DNA from 2 places in the Amycolatopsis sp. 505 genome. Region 2 is predicted to be linked to the other one. Evidence: riboswitches for the same ligand, from Rfam matches in the RefSeq annotation. Region 2 holds a riboswitch; the other holds the start of a gene.
The links. A riboswitch is a leader RNA that binds a small molecule or an ion and turns the genes downstream of it on or off. The one in region 2 is predicted to bind thiamine pyrophosphate.
Positions count from the first base shown of each region.

Region 1: it holds a riboswitch for thiamine pyrophosphate, as region 2 does, so the genes downstream of both, H5965_RS28780 (thiamine ABC transporter substrate-binding protein) here and thiO (glycine oxidase ThiO) in region 2, are expected to answer to the same signal.

Region 1 is NZ_JACKQP010000008.1:206,498-213,331, forward strand. It holds gene H5965_RS28770 (ABC transporter ATP-binding protein) at 1-835, opposite strand, end outside; gene H5965_RS28775 (iron ABC transporter permease) at 835-2,391, opposite strand; gene H5965_RS28780 (thiamine ABC transporter substrate-binding protein) at 2,502-3,542, opposite strand; TPP riboswitch at 3,563-3,669, opposite strand; gene H5965_RS28785 (4a-hydroxytetrahydrobiopterin dehydratase) at 3,702-3,980, shown strand; gene H5965_RS28790 (hypothetical protein) at 4,347-4,688, opposite strand; gene H5965_RS28795 (hypothetical protein) at 4,688-5,155, opposite strand; gene H5965_RS28800 (ArsR family transcriptional regulator) at 5,152-5,745, opposite strand; gene ychF (redox-regulated ATPase YchF) at 5,797-6,834, opposite strand, start outside.
Region 2 is NZ_JACKQP010000002.1:300,047-306,880, reverse strand. It holds gene H5965_RS08425 (MFS transporter) at 1-693, shown strand, start outside; gene H5965_RS08420 (threonine/serine dehydratase) at 690-1,640, opposite strand; gene H5965_RS08415 (hypothetical protein) at 1,788-2,522, shown strand; gene thiE (thiamine phosphate synthase) at 2,596-3,255, opposite strand; TPP riboswitch at 3,287-3,392, shown strand; gene thiO (glycine oxidase ThiO) at 3,386-4,459, shown strand; gene thiS (sulfur carrier protein ThiS) at 4,459-4,659, shown strand; gene H5965_RS08395 (thiazole synthase) at 4,661-5,419, shown strand; gene H5965_RS08390 (MarR family transcriptional regulator) at 5,517-5,945, shown strand; gene H5965_RS08385 (ion transporter) at 5,952-6,758, opposite strand; gene thiD (bifunctional hydroxymethylpyrimidine kinase/phosphomethylpyrimidine kinase) at 6,818-6,834, opposite strand, start outside.

The sequences.
Region 1 (6,834 bases), on a different contig from region 2:
CCGCGGCCACGCGCAGCGCGTGCGGCCGCAACCCCAGCCGCACCGGGCCGTCGTCGACGTCGGGCAGCGCCACGTCACCGAGGGATGTGTGCACGCGACCGGCCGCCGCGGTGCCGTCCACGAACGTCGTCACGCCTAGGAACCGGGCCACGTCGTCGTCCGCCGGGTTGCGCCACACCCGGCGGACCGCGCCCTCCTGGCGGACCTCCCCCGCGTCCAGCACCGCCACCCGGTCGGCCAGCGTGAACGCCTCCTCCTGGTCGTGCGTCACCAGGAGGGCAGTGATCTTGCTGCGGCGCAACAGGTCCGCCAGGTCGATGGCCAGCTGTTCGCGCAATCCGGCGTCCAAACCGGACAGTGGCTCGTCCAGCAGCAGCAACCGTGGCTTCGGCGCCAACGCCCGGGCGAGCGCGACCCGCTGCGCCTGGCCGCCCGACAGTTCCGTCACCCGCCGCTTCTCGAAGCCGGAGAGCCCCACCAGCTCCAGCAACTCGGCCACGCGCGGCGCCCACTGCGCGCGCGGCACCCCGTGCATCCGCAGGCCGAACGCGATGTTCGCGGCGACGTCACGATGGGTGAACAGCTGGCCGTCCTGGAACACCAGGCCGAAGCCGCGGCGGTGGACCGGGACCGCGCCGAGGTCCTCGCCGTCCCAGCTCACCGAGCCGCGGGCCGACGGCTCGAGCCCGGTGATCGCGCGCAACAGCGTCGACTTGCCCGAGCCCGACGGGCCGAGCAGGGCCAGGACCTCGCCGTCGGCGATGTCCAGGCGGGCGTCGCGGACCGCCGCGAAGGTTCCGTAGTGGACGGTCAGGTCCCGTACCGACAACGCCATCAGAACTCTCCCACCCCACCGCGCCCGAGCCGGTCGATCAGCGCGACCGCCAGCACCGTCACGAGCATCAGCAACGCGCACGCCGCGTACGCCATCTGGTTGTTCAGCGCTCCCGGGCGCGCCATCAGCGTCGCCACCGCGACCGGCAGCGTCGGCGCCGTCGGCCGGGCGAGGAAGCTCGTCGCGCCGAATTCGCCCAGCGCCACGACGAAGCCGAAGCCCGCCGCCGCGACCAGCGGCCGCAGCGTCAGCGGCAGGTCGATCTCCCGCCACACCCGCAGCGGGCTCGCGCCGAGCGTCGACGCGGCCTGCCGCAGCCGGACGTCGACCGAACGCAGCACCGGCAGCACCATCCGCACGACCAGCGGGATGATCACCAGCGCCTGGGCCAACGGCACCAGGTAGGGCGACGTCCGGAGGTCGCCGGGCAGCGCGTCGAGCGTCACCAGGTAGCCGAACCCGACGGTCACCGCGGACACCCCGAGCGGCAGCATCAGGACGGCGTCCATCGTCTCGCCCAGCCCGCGCGCGGCTCTCGCGGGCGACCGGCGCAGCGCCACCAGCACCACTGACGCGAGCACGCCGACGACCATCGCGAGCAGCGTCGCGTCGATGGCCACCTTCAGCGAGTTCAGCGCGGCGTCCCAGCCGGACACCTGGAGCGCGCCCTTCTCGCCGGTGCTCGTCAAGGCGCGGTACCCGGCGAGGCTCCAGCCGTCCTCAGTGGACACCGACTCGGCGAGGAGCGCGACGATCGGCGTCACCAGCAGCGCGAGCACGACGCCCGCGGCGCCGACGACCCACCATTCGCCGCCCCTCGGCCGGCGCGCCCCGCCGGACCCGGTCCGCGCACCCTCCTTGCGCCGCCGCGCCAGCCCGCCGACCACCAGCGCGGCGACCACGGCCGCGAACTGGACCAGCGAGAGCGCGGCCGCGCCGGAGAGGTCGAGGAGGTCGACGGTGCGCAGGTAGATCTCGGTTTCCAGGGTCCGGTAGCGGGCGCCGCCGAGGATCAGGACGACGCCGAAGCTGGTGGCGCAGAACAGGAACACGACGGCCGCGGCGGACGCGACCGCCGGGGCGAGCGCGGGCAGCGTCACCGACCGGAACGCCCGCCACGGCGACGCGCCGAGCGCCCGAGCGGCGTCGGCCGTCCGCGAATCCAGCCGCGCCCACAGCCCGGCGACGGTCCGCGCGACGACGGCGACGTTGAAGAAGGCGTTGGCCAGCACGATCGGCAGGACACCGCCGTCCGGCCAGAGCGCCCGGAACGCGAGGCCGACGACCACGGTCGGCAGCACGAACGGCACGAGCACGAGCGTCCGCGCCAGGCCGACGCCCGGCAGGCGCACCCGGGCCAGCAGGAACGCCACCGGGAGGCCGGCCAGCACCGCGACGACCGTCGACGCGGCCGCGCTGGCGACGGTGAACAGCGCCAGCTGCCAGGTCCGCGGGTCGCCGAGGACGACGTCGAGGCCGCCCGCGGCGAACCCGCGGCCGATGATCGCCAGCACCGGCCAGGCGAAGAACACCACCAGGAAGCCGATCGGGGCCAGGCCGAGAAGGGCCAGGCCGAGGCCACGGGCGGTCCGGGGTGGGGCTAGGACTGGTGCTTTTCGGGGGTTCCGGGTGGCGGAGCCCCCGGCCCGAGGCGGAGCCTCGGATGTCACTGCACGAGCGTGCGCCATTCGCCGATCCACTTCTCGCGTCCGGCCTGCACCTGGTCCGCGGGCAGCGTCTGCGGCTTCTGCGGCAGCGGCGCGGCCTGCGCCCAGCCCTGCGGCAGGTCGACGCCCTGGCGGGCCGGGTAGACGTACATGTTGGCCGCGACCGTGGCCTGGAACTGCTGGGAGAGCAGGAAGTCGACGACCTTGCGGGCGTTCTCGACCTGCTTGCCGTTCGCCAGCACGCCGGCGTACTCGACCTGCCGGTAGCAGGTGTCGAGCAGCGCCTTGGTGCGCGGCTTGCCGTCGTCGCCGATCTCCGCGGCGGGCGACGACGCGTACGAGACGACGATCGGCCGCGGGCCCTTGCCGGACGAGCCGGAGAACTGCTTGGTGTAGGCCTCTTCCCAGCCGCTGACCACCTTGACGCCGTTGGCCTTCAGCTTCGCCCAGTAGTCCTTCCACCCGGCGTCGCCGTACTTGGCGATGGTGCCGAGGAGGAACGCCAGGCCGGGGGACGCGGTCGCCGGGTCCTCGGCGACCAGCAGGTCCTTGTACTTCGGGTCGGCCAGGTCGTCGTAGCTCGACGGCGCCGGGATCCCCTTGGCGGTGAAGTAGTTCGTGTCGACGTTGACGCAGACGTCGCCGACGTCGACCGCGGAGAGCCGGTGCTCGGGGTCGACGGCGTAGCGCTGCGGCCCGCGGTCGGCCTCGGGGCTGGTGTAGGGCTCGAAGACGCCCTCGGTCAGCGCCCGGGACGCGAAGGTGGAGTCGACGCCGTACGCGACGTCGCCGATCGGGTTCGCCTTCGTCAGCACGAGCTTGTTGGTCAGCGAGCCGGCGTCGCCCTGCATGAGCACGGAGATCTTGATGCCCGACTGCTTCTGGAAGGCGTCGAGCACCTCCTGCGGCGCCAGGAAGGAGGCGTGCGTCACGAGGGTGACGGTGGGCGTCTGCTGCGTGCCACCGTCACCGTCCGACAGCGAGCACCCGGCGGCGACCACGCCGACGACGGCAACGGCCGTCGCAGCCCTGCGTTTCATCTACCCTCCTGCACTTCGCCGGACGCGGAGGGAAGCCCTCCCGTCGCCGGCATGATCCGGTCAGGTGCGAACGGTCGCGGGTGACCCGCCTCTCAGCCCGGCTCCCCGGACTCCCGTGGCAACCGTGCAGCGTAGTCCAGGACGCAGGACGATGGAGACATGACGGAAATCTTGAGCGACTCCGAGGCCGACGCACGATTGGGCGCGGGCTGGACGCGGTCCGGCGCGGTGATCTCCCGCGAGGTGGAGCTGGCGAGCTTCCCCCGGGCGATCGAGGTGGTGAACCGGGTGGCGGAGCTGGCCGAGGCCGCCGACCACCACCCGGACATCGACATCCGCTGGCGCACGCTGACGTTCCGGCTATCCACGCATTCGGCGGGCGGCCTGACGGCGAAGGACTTTTCTCTCGCGGCCCAGATCGACGCCGTCCTGGTGTGACCCTGGTTACGCTCAGTGCACCTTTGCCTGCTTCCGACGTCTCTCGGTTACCGGAACCTTCAGGAGGGAGAACAGAGATGACGCAGGCAATCGTGGTCGGAACGGCAGCTTTCGCAACGATGGTGGCGGCGGCCGGCGGGGTGCTCTGGTTCACCGTCCGCAACCGCCGTCACCTGGACAGCTGAGAGTTCGATCACAGCGGCTAACGCGGAGCATGATCGAGGCGCTGTTCCTGCGGAAGCATCGGTTTTCGCCCGTAGGGAACGCCATGAACAGCACCGCTCTCACCGCCGCCCAGCGCGCTTGGATCAACGCCCTCGCCCCCGCGGTGGTGCTGATCGCGATCGCCCTGCTGGGCCTGCTCGGCTAGTCCGCTCCGAGCTCGATCTGCCCGGGCGGCGGGAACTCGGCCGGCGGCTCGTCGTCCGTGCCCCAGTACTCGAGGCACGACAACCGGCCGTCGGCGACGAACACGACGAGACCGCCACCGGGCACGCCGGCTTCGACCGCGACCGGGGTGTCGGCGACCTCCGCGAGCGGCAGCGTCCGGTCGACCTCCAGGTTGATGCTCGGGCACCCGCAGCCGCACCGCCTGGTCACCCGGGCGGTGGCGGCCTGCGCCCGCAGTTCCACCGCCCCCGGGAAGTCCGCCGCGAGCAGCGTGTCCAGCGTCGTCCGCTCGGTGGCGGTCAGCGGGCGGCCCGCCATCAGTAGCGGGCCATGTTCGGGATCGTCTTTTCGGCGACCCCGATGAGGTCTTCGACCTTCGCCACGTCGGCCGTCACGTCCTCGGCCGTCACCGCAGGCGCCTCGGAAGAGCGGTAGGCGACCTCGTTGCGGCGCACCCGCATCCGGTTGAAGGGACGCAGAAGCGGCCCCAGCGGCGGATCGAGCTGCGCGAGAACCGCTTCGTAGACGGCGATGTGGCCACCCCGGCTCGTGGCGCGCAGGCCTTGGTTCTGCAGGACCGCCGCCAACGCCCTCCGGGCGCCGTCGTACGCCAGGGTGTAGGCGCCTTCGGGGTCCGAGGTCAGCAGCTGCCGCGCCGAAACGACGTGGGTGCGGGCCCGGGCGATCTCCGCCTCGGCGGCCTCCCGCGAAGCCGGGACGCGTTCGAGGGAGCCGCGCGCGAGGAGGGCGTCGATCGTGGCGCGGCCCTGGTTCCAGCGGGTCATCCTGCCTCCTGAGCGAGCGGCAGCGGGACCAGCGGACGCTCGCGCACGCTGGTGAGGAACGGATCGGTGCTGCTCTCCGCCGCCCACGCCGACGGCGAGAGCCGATGGACGTTGACCTCCCGGTCCAGCCGCCGCGACACGCCCTCGGCCAGGTCGAACAGCGCATCCGGGTCGGGTGAGCCGACGACCAGGACATCGACGTCACCGGGCGGCGGCCCCGGTTCACCGCTGTAGCGCGCGGCCCAGGACCCGTAGATGTAGGCCTCGCGCACGCCGGCCAGGCCGGACAGCGCCTCGGCCAGCAGCGGCAGCGGCCCGAAGGTGACCGAGATGACGTCGCTGAGCGGCCGGTAGAGCGGGGTGTCCGTACGGGCTTTGACGAGCCGGCTCCGGCCCACCCGCCGATCTTCCAGGATGCCGCCGCCGACGAGCCGTTCGACCTCGCGCAGCACGGTGGTCGCCGAGACCCCGAACGCCCTGGCGAGCTCGGTGATGCTGTACTCGCGCTCCGGGTGCAGGAGGACCAGCGCGAGCAGCTCGCCCTGCATGCGCGAACGCAGCAGGGGCAGCAAGCTCGGCGAAGCTTTCATTGGACGCAGTATATCCTGCGTCCAATGAAAACAACAGTCAGTAGCTGACGCTCACACGTTGAAGCGGAACTCGACCACGTCGCCGTCGGCCATGACGTAGTCCTTGCCCTCCATGCGGACCTTGCCCGCCGCGCGGGCGGCCGCCATCGAGCCCGCCTCCATCAGGTCGTCGTAGGAGACGATTTCCGCCTTGATGAAGCCGCGCTCGAAGTCCGTGTGGATGACGCCCGCCGCCTGGGGGGCCGTCGCGCCCTGAGGGATCGTCCAGGCGCGGGATTCCTTCGGGCCCGCCGTCAGGTACGTCTGCAGGCCGAGCGTGTGGAAACCCGCGCGGGCCAGGGAGTACAGGCCCGGCTCCGGCTGGCCGACCGACTCCAGCAGCTCGCGCACCGACTCCTCGTCGTCGAGCTCCAGCAGCTCCGCCTCGACCTTCGCGTCGAGGAACACCGCGTCCGCCGGCGCGACCAGCTTGGTCAGCTCCTCGCGGCGGGCTTCGTCGGTGAGCACCGACTCGTCGGCGTTGAAGACGTACAGGAACGGCTTCGTCGTGAGCAGGCTCAGCTCGCGCAGCGCGTCGAAGTCGACTTCCTTCTGCGCCTGGAAGAGCGTGCGCCCGGCGTCGAGGATCTCCTTCGCCTTCTGGGCGTTGTCCAGCGCGGGCTTGTTCTCCTTCTTCGTCCGCGCTTCCTTCTCCAGCCTCGGCAGCGCCTTGTCGAGCGTCTGCAGGTCGGCGAGGATCAGCTCGGTGTTGATCGTCTCGATGTCGCTCGACGGGTCGATCCGGCCGTCGACGTGCACCACGTCGGGGTCGTCGAACACGCGGATGACCTGGCAGATCGCGTTGGCCTCACGGATGTTCGCCAGGAACTTGTTGCCCAGCCCGGCACCCTCGGACGCGCCCTTCACGATGCCCGCGATGTCCACAAAGGACACCACGGCCGGGACGATCTTCTCCGACTTGTGCAGCTCGGCCAGCTTGTCCAGCCGGGGGTCCGGCAACGGCACGACACCGACGTTCGGCTCGATCGTCGCGAACGGGTAGTTCGCGGCGAGCACGTCGTTGCGGGTCAGCGCGTTGAACAGGGTGGA
Region 2 (6,834 bases):
GTCGTCTACGCGGCCCTCGGCGGCGTGATGATGCTGCTGGTCATGCAGCTGCAGGTCTCGCTCGGCTACTCGCCGACGGCGTCCGGGCTGGCCGGGCTGCCGCTGACGGTGATCATGCTGCTGCTTTCGGGCCGCTCCGGCGCGCTCGCGCAGCGCATCGGCCCGCGCTTGCAGCTGGTCGTCGGGCCGATCGTGGTCGGCATCGGGATGCTGCTGATGCTGCGCATCGCGCCCGGTGCGTCCTACCTCGGCACGGTGCTGCCCGCGGTGGTGGTGTTCGGGCTCGGCCTGGCGACGGTCGTGGCGCCGGTGACCGCGACGGTGCTCGCCGCGGCCCCGGACCGCTACGCCGGTGTCGCGTCCGGCGTCAACAACGCCATCGCCCGCTCGGGCGGCCTGCTGGCGGTCGCGGTGCTGCCGGCGGCGGCCGGGCTGACCGGTGAGGCGTACGCCGACCCGGTCGCGCTCACGGCGGGCTGGCGGACGGCGCTGGTCATCTGCGCGGCCCTGGCGATCGCGGGCGGCCTGATCGCGCTGGGCATCCACAACGGCGTCCTCGCGCCACCGTCCTCGTCTTCGCCCGACGCCAAGCCCGACGACGAGTGCCCCCACCTGGGCGAGTGCTACCACTGCGGCGTCGAGGGCCCGCCGACGCACATCCGCGGCGGCGGGACCCCGGTCGCCGGCTCCTAGCCCGCGAGGATCTCGGCGAACGGCGCCGGGTCGGCGTTGCCGCCCGAGACGAGGACGACCGTCTTGCCGGCCGGCAGCTCCTCGGCGTGGGACAGGTATGCCGCCGTCGTCACCGCGCCGCTGGGCTCGGCGACCAGCCGGGCCTTGCGGGCGAGGACGCGCATCGCCTCGCGTATCTCGTCCTCGGAGACCGTGACCATCTGGTCCACGACTTCCCGGAGGTGGGCGAAGGTCAGCTCCGACGGCTGCGAGCGCAGGCCGTCGGCGATCGTGCGGGCGCGGTCGGCCTGCGGCCATCGAACGAGGTCGTCCTGCCGCAGGCTGTCGGCGACGTCCGCGGCCAGCGCGGGCTCGACGCCGATCACGCGCGCCCGCGGGCACCGGGCCTTGAGCGCGGTGCCGACGCCGGCGGCCAGCCCGCCACCGCTGATCGGGACGAGCACGACCTCGACGTCCGGCAGGTCCTCGGCGATCTCCAGGCCGGCGGTGCCCTGCCCGGCGATGATGGCCGCGTGGTCGAAGGGCGGGACCAGGGTCAGTCCCCGTTCGGCGGCCAGTTCGCGCGCTTTGGCCTCGTGCTCGCCGATCGGGACCTCGATCACCTCGGCACCGTACGAGCGGGTGGCCTCGACCTTGATCCGCGGCGCGACGTCCGGCACGACGATCACTGCGGGCACGCCGTAGCGCTGCGCCGCGTACGCGACTGCCTGCGCGTGGTTGCCGCTCGAGTACGCGATGACGCCCCGGGTGCGGGCCGCGTCGTCGAGGGCGGCGATGGCGTTGAACGCGCCGCGCACCTTGAACGCCCCGACCGGTTGCAGACTTTCGGGTTTGAGCCACAGGGTTCCGCGGGGATCCCAGGTCTGGAGCAGCAGGGGCGTGCGTACGGCGACATCTTCGACGCGCTTCGCGGCGGCCTCGATGTCAGAGATCGTCACCAGTTCCATGTGCCGAGTATGTCAAGAAAACGTTCGGTCTGGAGTGTCTATTATGGACAGACGAAGTGGTCCTCCTCACGCCGTGGCAACGAGGGGAGTTCCTCACACGCCTTAGACGTTGGACAGGGGAGAACACGGACTACCTAGATCGGGATCATGACCAAGGAGAAAGCAGCGGCTTCGGAGGAGAAGGAACAGAAGTCGGGCCTGCGGATCGCGCAGGTCCTGGCGGCGGCGCTGGCCGCGGTGACGGCGGCGTTGCTCGGCTCGACGCTGGGCGTGGCGGGCACGGTGATCGGCGCCGGCGTGGCGAGCGTGGTCTCGACGGTCGGCAGCGAGCTGTACCTGCGCTCGCTGGAGCGCACCCGGGAGGCGGCGCTCAAGGCGCGCCAGCTGGCGACGTCGGGCATCCGGCGGCGCGGGCACGCCGAGCCGCCGCCGGTGCCGGCCGAGGTGTCGATCACGGACCAGCCCACGGTCCAGCTGGCGAAACCCGCGACGGAATCCCGGCTGCGGAAGCTGCGCTGGCCGTTGCTCATCGGCACGAGCGTGGTGGCGTTCGCGGTGGCGATCCTGTCGATGGTGGGGGTGGACGCGGCCACGGGCGGCAAGGTGGCGGGCGGCACCGGCGCGAGCGTCGGCAAGATCTTCGGCGGCGGCTCCGGCCACGAGGACAAGACCCCGTCGACCACCCCGCCGACCTCGACGGACGACACCCAGGTGTCCCCGACGGAGACGACCACGACGCAGACGTCGACTCCGCCGGCGACGTCGTCCGAGTCCCCGTCGACCACGCCGAGCACGACGACCGAGCAGCCGTCGACCTCGGCCCCGGCGACCACGGCGACCCCGCCGACCAGCAAGGGCGCCGCGACCACGCCGACCCCCTAGCAGCGTCGCGAATGACTCATTCGCGACCTCGGACGTCCCGAATGAGTCATTCGCGGCATCGGCGAGTTCGGACTCAGGGCAGCGCGGCTCGTAGCTCGCGGGCCGCGGCCTCGGGGTCCTCGGCCTCGGTGATCGCCCGGACCACGACGATCCGGGACGCACCCGCCTCCAGCACCGAAGGCAGCCGCTCGCCGTCGATGCCGCCGATCGCGAACCACGGCCGCTCCGGCGCCCAGGCCGCGGTGTCGCGCACCAGGTCCAGGCCGGGCGCGGGCCGGCCCGGTTTCGTGGGTGTCGGCCAGCACGGGCCCGTGCAGAAGTAGTCGACGCCGGGTTCCGCGGCCGCCGCGAGGGCCTGGTCGAGCGAGTGCGTCGAGCGGCCGATCACGACGTCCTCGCCCAGGATGCGGCGGGCCAGCGGCACCGGGATGTCGTCCTGGCCCAGGTGCAGCACGTCGGCACCGACCGCCAGCGCGACGTCGGCGCGGTCGTTCACCGACAGCAGCGCGCCGTGGCGGGCGCACGCCTCCGCGAGCACCTCCAGCGCGGCGATCTCGCCGGCCGCCTCCAGGGCGCCGGTCTTGTCGCGCAGCTGGATGATGTCGACGCCGCCCGCGAGGGCCGCGTCGGCGAAGGCCGCGAGGTCCCCACGCGAAGTGCGGGCGTCCGTGCACAGGTACAGGCGCGCCGAGTCGAGGCGGGCGCGGATCTTGTCACCGGAGAGGGCGGGCATAGCGGCGACCGTACCCCGCGCGTTAGGGTGGAGGCGTCCGCACGGGAGCCCGAGGCACGGGCTGAGAGGGAGCTGCCGCTCCGACCGTGGAACCTGATCCGGGTCATGCCGGCGCAGGGAGCGTGATTCCATGACGAACCTGGCAGTGGTGGGCGGCGGCGTGATCGGCCTGTCCACGGCGTGGCGAGCCGCGCGCACCGGCCGGAAGGTCACCCTGTACGACCCCGAACCCGCCCGCGGCGGCGCGTCCTGGCTGGCCGGGGGCATGCTCGCGCCGGTCACCGAGGCCTGGCCGGGCGAGGAGGACGTCCTCCGCCTCGGCGAAGAGTCGCTGAAGCGCTGGCCGGGGTTCGCCGCGGACCTGGCGCGGGACGGCATGGACCCGGGATTGGCCGCGCACGGGACGCTCGTCGTCGCCTTCGACCACGCCGACGCCGGCCACCTCGACATCCTCGCCGGTCACCTGCACGCGCTCGGCCGCGCGGCCGAGCGGCTCACCGGCCGGGAGGTCAAGCGGCTCGAACCCGGCGTCGGATCCGTCCGAAGTGGACTCCACGTGCCCGGTGACCTGGCGGTGGACAACCGGAAGCTGCTCGACGCGCTGTACGCGGCGTGCGTGAAGCGCAACGTCCGGTTCGTCCGCGAGCGCGTCGAGGAACTCCCGGACGCCGAAGCCGTCGTGCTCGCCGCGGGCGCCTGGACCGGGCGGCTGCACCCGCTGCTCGCCGACGCCGTCCGCCCGCTCAAGGGCGAGATCCTCCGGCTCAAGCCCCGCCGCGGCTGCCTGCCGCCGCCGGCGCACACCGTCCGGGCCGTCGTCGAAGGCCGCCCGATCTACCTCGTCCCGCGCGGTGCCGCCGAGCTCGTCCTCGGCGCCACCCAGTACGAGGCGGGCTTCGACCGGGCCGTCACCGCCCGCGGCGTGCGCGAGCTGCTCGAAGGCGCCGAGCGCGTCTTCCCCGCGATCACCGAGTACGAGCTGACCGAGACCGCCGCCGGCCTGCGGGCAGGCAGCCGGGACGCGCTGCCGTACCTCGGTGCCTTGGACGGCCGGGTGTTCGCCGCGACCGGGCACCACCGCAACGGCCTGCTGATGGCCCCGGTGACCGCGGACGCCGTGGTCGCCTGGCTCGACGGGGACGAGCCGCCGGAGGGCACGGCGGCCGCGTCCCCCGCCCGCCTGCATCAGAAGGAGCACGTGTGATGGAGATCAAGCTCAACGGCGAGTGGACGGAGTTCCCGGACGGCGCCACCGTCGCCGACGTCCTCGACCGGACCGGCGGGGCGCGGCCGGGCATCGCCGTCGCGGTCGACGGCGTCGTCGTCCGCCGCGCCGACTGGGCGGCCACCCCGGTGCCCAAGGGGGCGGTCCTCGACGTGCTCACCGCGGTCCAGGGAGGCTGAAATGGACGAAGAACCACTGGTCATCGGCACGACCAAGCTGACGTCCCGGCTGATCATCGGCACCGGCGGCGCGGCCAACCTCGCCGTGCTCGAGCGTGCGCTGGTGGCGTCGGGCACCGAGCTGACCACCGTCGCCATGCGCCGCGCCGACGCCGAAGGCGGCTCCGGCGTCCTCGAACTGCTGAAGAGGCTCGGCATCGAGCTGCTCCCGAACACGGCGGGCTGCCGGACGGCCGCCGAAGCCGTGCTCACCGCGCAGCTCGCGCGCGAGGCGCTGGAGACCGACCTCATCAAGCTCGAGGTGCACGCCGACGACCGGACGCTGCTGCCGGACCCGATCGAGACCCTCGACGCCGCCGAGCGGCTCGCCGCCGACGGGTTCACCGTGTTCGTCTACACGAACGACGACCCGGTCCTCGCGCTGCGCCTGGAGGAGGCCGGCTGCGCCGCGGTGATGCCGCTGGGCGCGCCGATCGGCACCGGGCTCGGCATCCGGAATCCGCACAACATCGAGCTGATCGTCTCGCGGGCGGGCGTCCCGGTCATCCTGGACGCCGGAATCGGCACGGCCTCGGACGCGACCCTCGCCATGGAGCTCGGCTGCGACGCCGTCCTGCTCTCCACGGCCGTCACCAGGGCGGCCGATCCGGAGCGGATGGCCGCGGCGATGCGGTCCGCCGTCGTCGCGGGGCACCTGGCTCGGGAGGCCGGGCGGGTGCCGCAGCGCTTCTGGGCGCAGGCGTCGAGCCCACCGAGGTGAACCAAGGTGGCTTAACGCCGACCGTGACCTCGAACCCGTAAGGTGGACGGCAATTTCCGGCGCACCCGCGGCGGGGCGAGGGCAGAAGGAGCCAGCCGTGACGAGCACATCGGTCCAGGACGTCTCGGGCAGGTTGTACCTCGCCGTGGGCAGGCTCTCCCGGTCACTGCGGCAGGCCGGCGTGCCGGGCCCGGGCCACGGCGCCATCTCGGCGCTGGCGACGCTGGTGCACGCGGGCCAGCTCCGGCTCGGCGACCTCGCGGCCAAGGAGGGCGTGGCCGCGGCCACGATGTCGCGGATCATCGCCTCCCTGGTCGAGGCGGGGTACGTGAGCCGCGAGTCCGACCCGGTCGACCGCCGGGCGTGGCTGGCGAAGGCGACCGAAGAGGGCGAGCGGCTCGTGTCCGGCGTCCGGTCGACGCGCGTGCAGGAGCTGAACCGGCGGCTCGACCGCCTTTCGACCGACCACCGGGAGGCGCTGCTGGCGGCGCTGCCGGCCCTCGAAGCCCTGATCGCGGACGACTAAGCCTGACTAAGCCGCCTTCTCCTGCCGCAGTTCGGCCAGCTCGGCGCGCAGGGCGCGGAGCTCGTCGAGGATCTCCTGGTTCGCGGCGGCCTGCGCTTCGGCCTGCTTGGCCTCTTCCTCGCGGATGTCCTGGCGCAGCTCGTCCTCCATGCCGCTGACGACGACGGCGATGAAGAGGTTCAGCACGGCGAAGCTGGACACCAGGATGTAGACGACGAAGAAGATCCAGGCCAGCGGCGCCTGTTCCATGATCGTCTTCGCGATGTCCGGCCAGGCCTCGCCGGTCATCACCTGGAACAGGGTGAACAGCGACGTGCCGAGGTCGCCGAAGTCGCCGGGGTCGATGGCGCCGAACAGCTTCGTCGCCATCACCCCGGCCACGAAGATGATCAGCGCGAGCAACGCGGCGATCGACGCCATCCCGGGGATCGCGGCGAGCAGCCCGGAGACGACCTTCCGCATCGACGGCACCACGGAGATCAGCCGCAGGACCCGCAGTACCCGCAGCGACCGCAGGACGGCGAACGGCCCGGTCGCCGGGATCACCGCGATGCCGACCACCAGCAGGTCGAAGACGTTCCAGTTGTCGCGGAAGAAGCTGCCGCGGTAGGCGTAGAACTTCGCCAGCAGCTCGGCGACGAAGATGCCCAGCGCGATGTGGTCCAGGGCGTGCAGGAGGCCGCCGTAGCCGTCCATGAGCGACGTCGACGTCTCCATGCCGAGGGTGACGGCGTTGAAGACGATGACGGCGATGATGAAGTTCTGGAAGCGGCGGCCCTCGAGGACCTTCGCCACCCGCTCGCGTCCGGTCAAGGCCGCCCCCTGCGTTGGTCAAGGATGAGTAAACGCAGGGATGGTAGCCGGACGGGTACTCAGCGCTCCTCGGGAG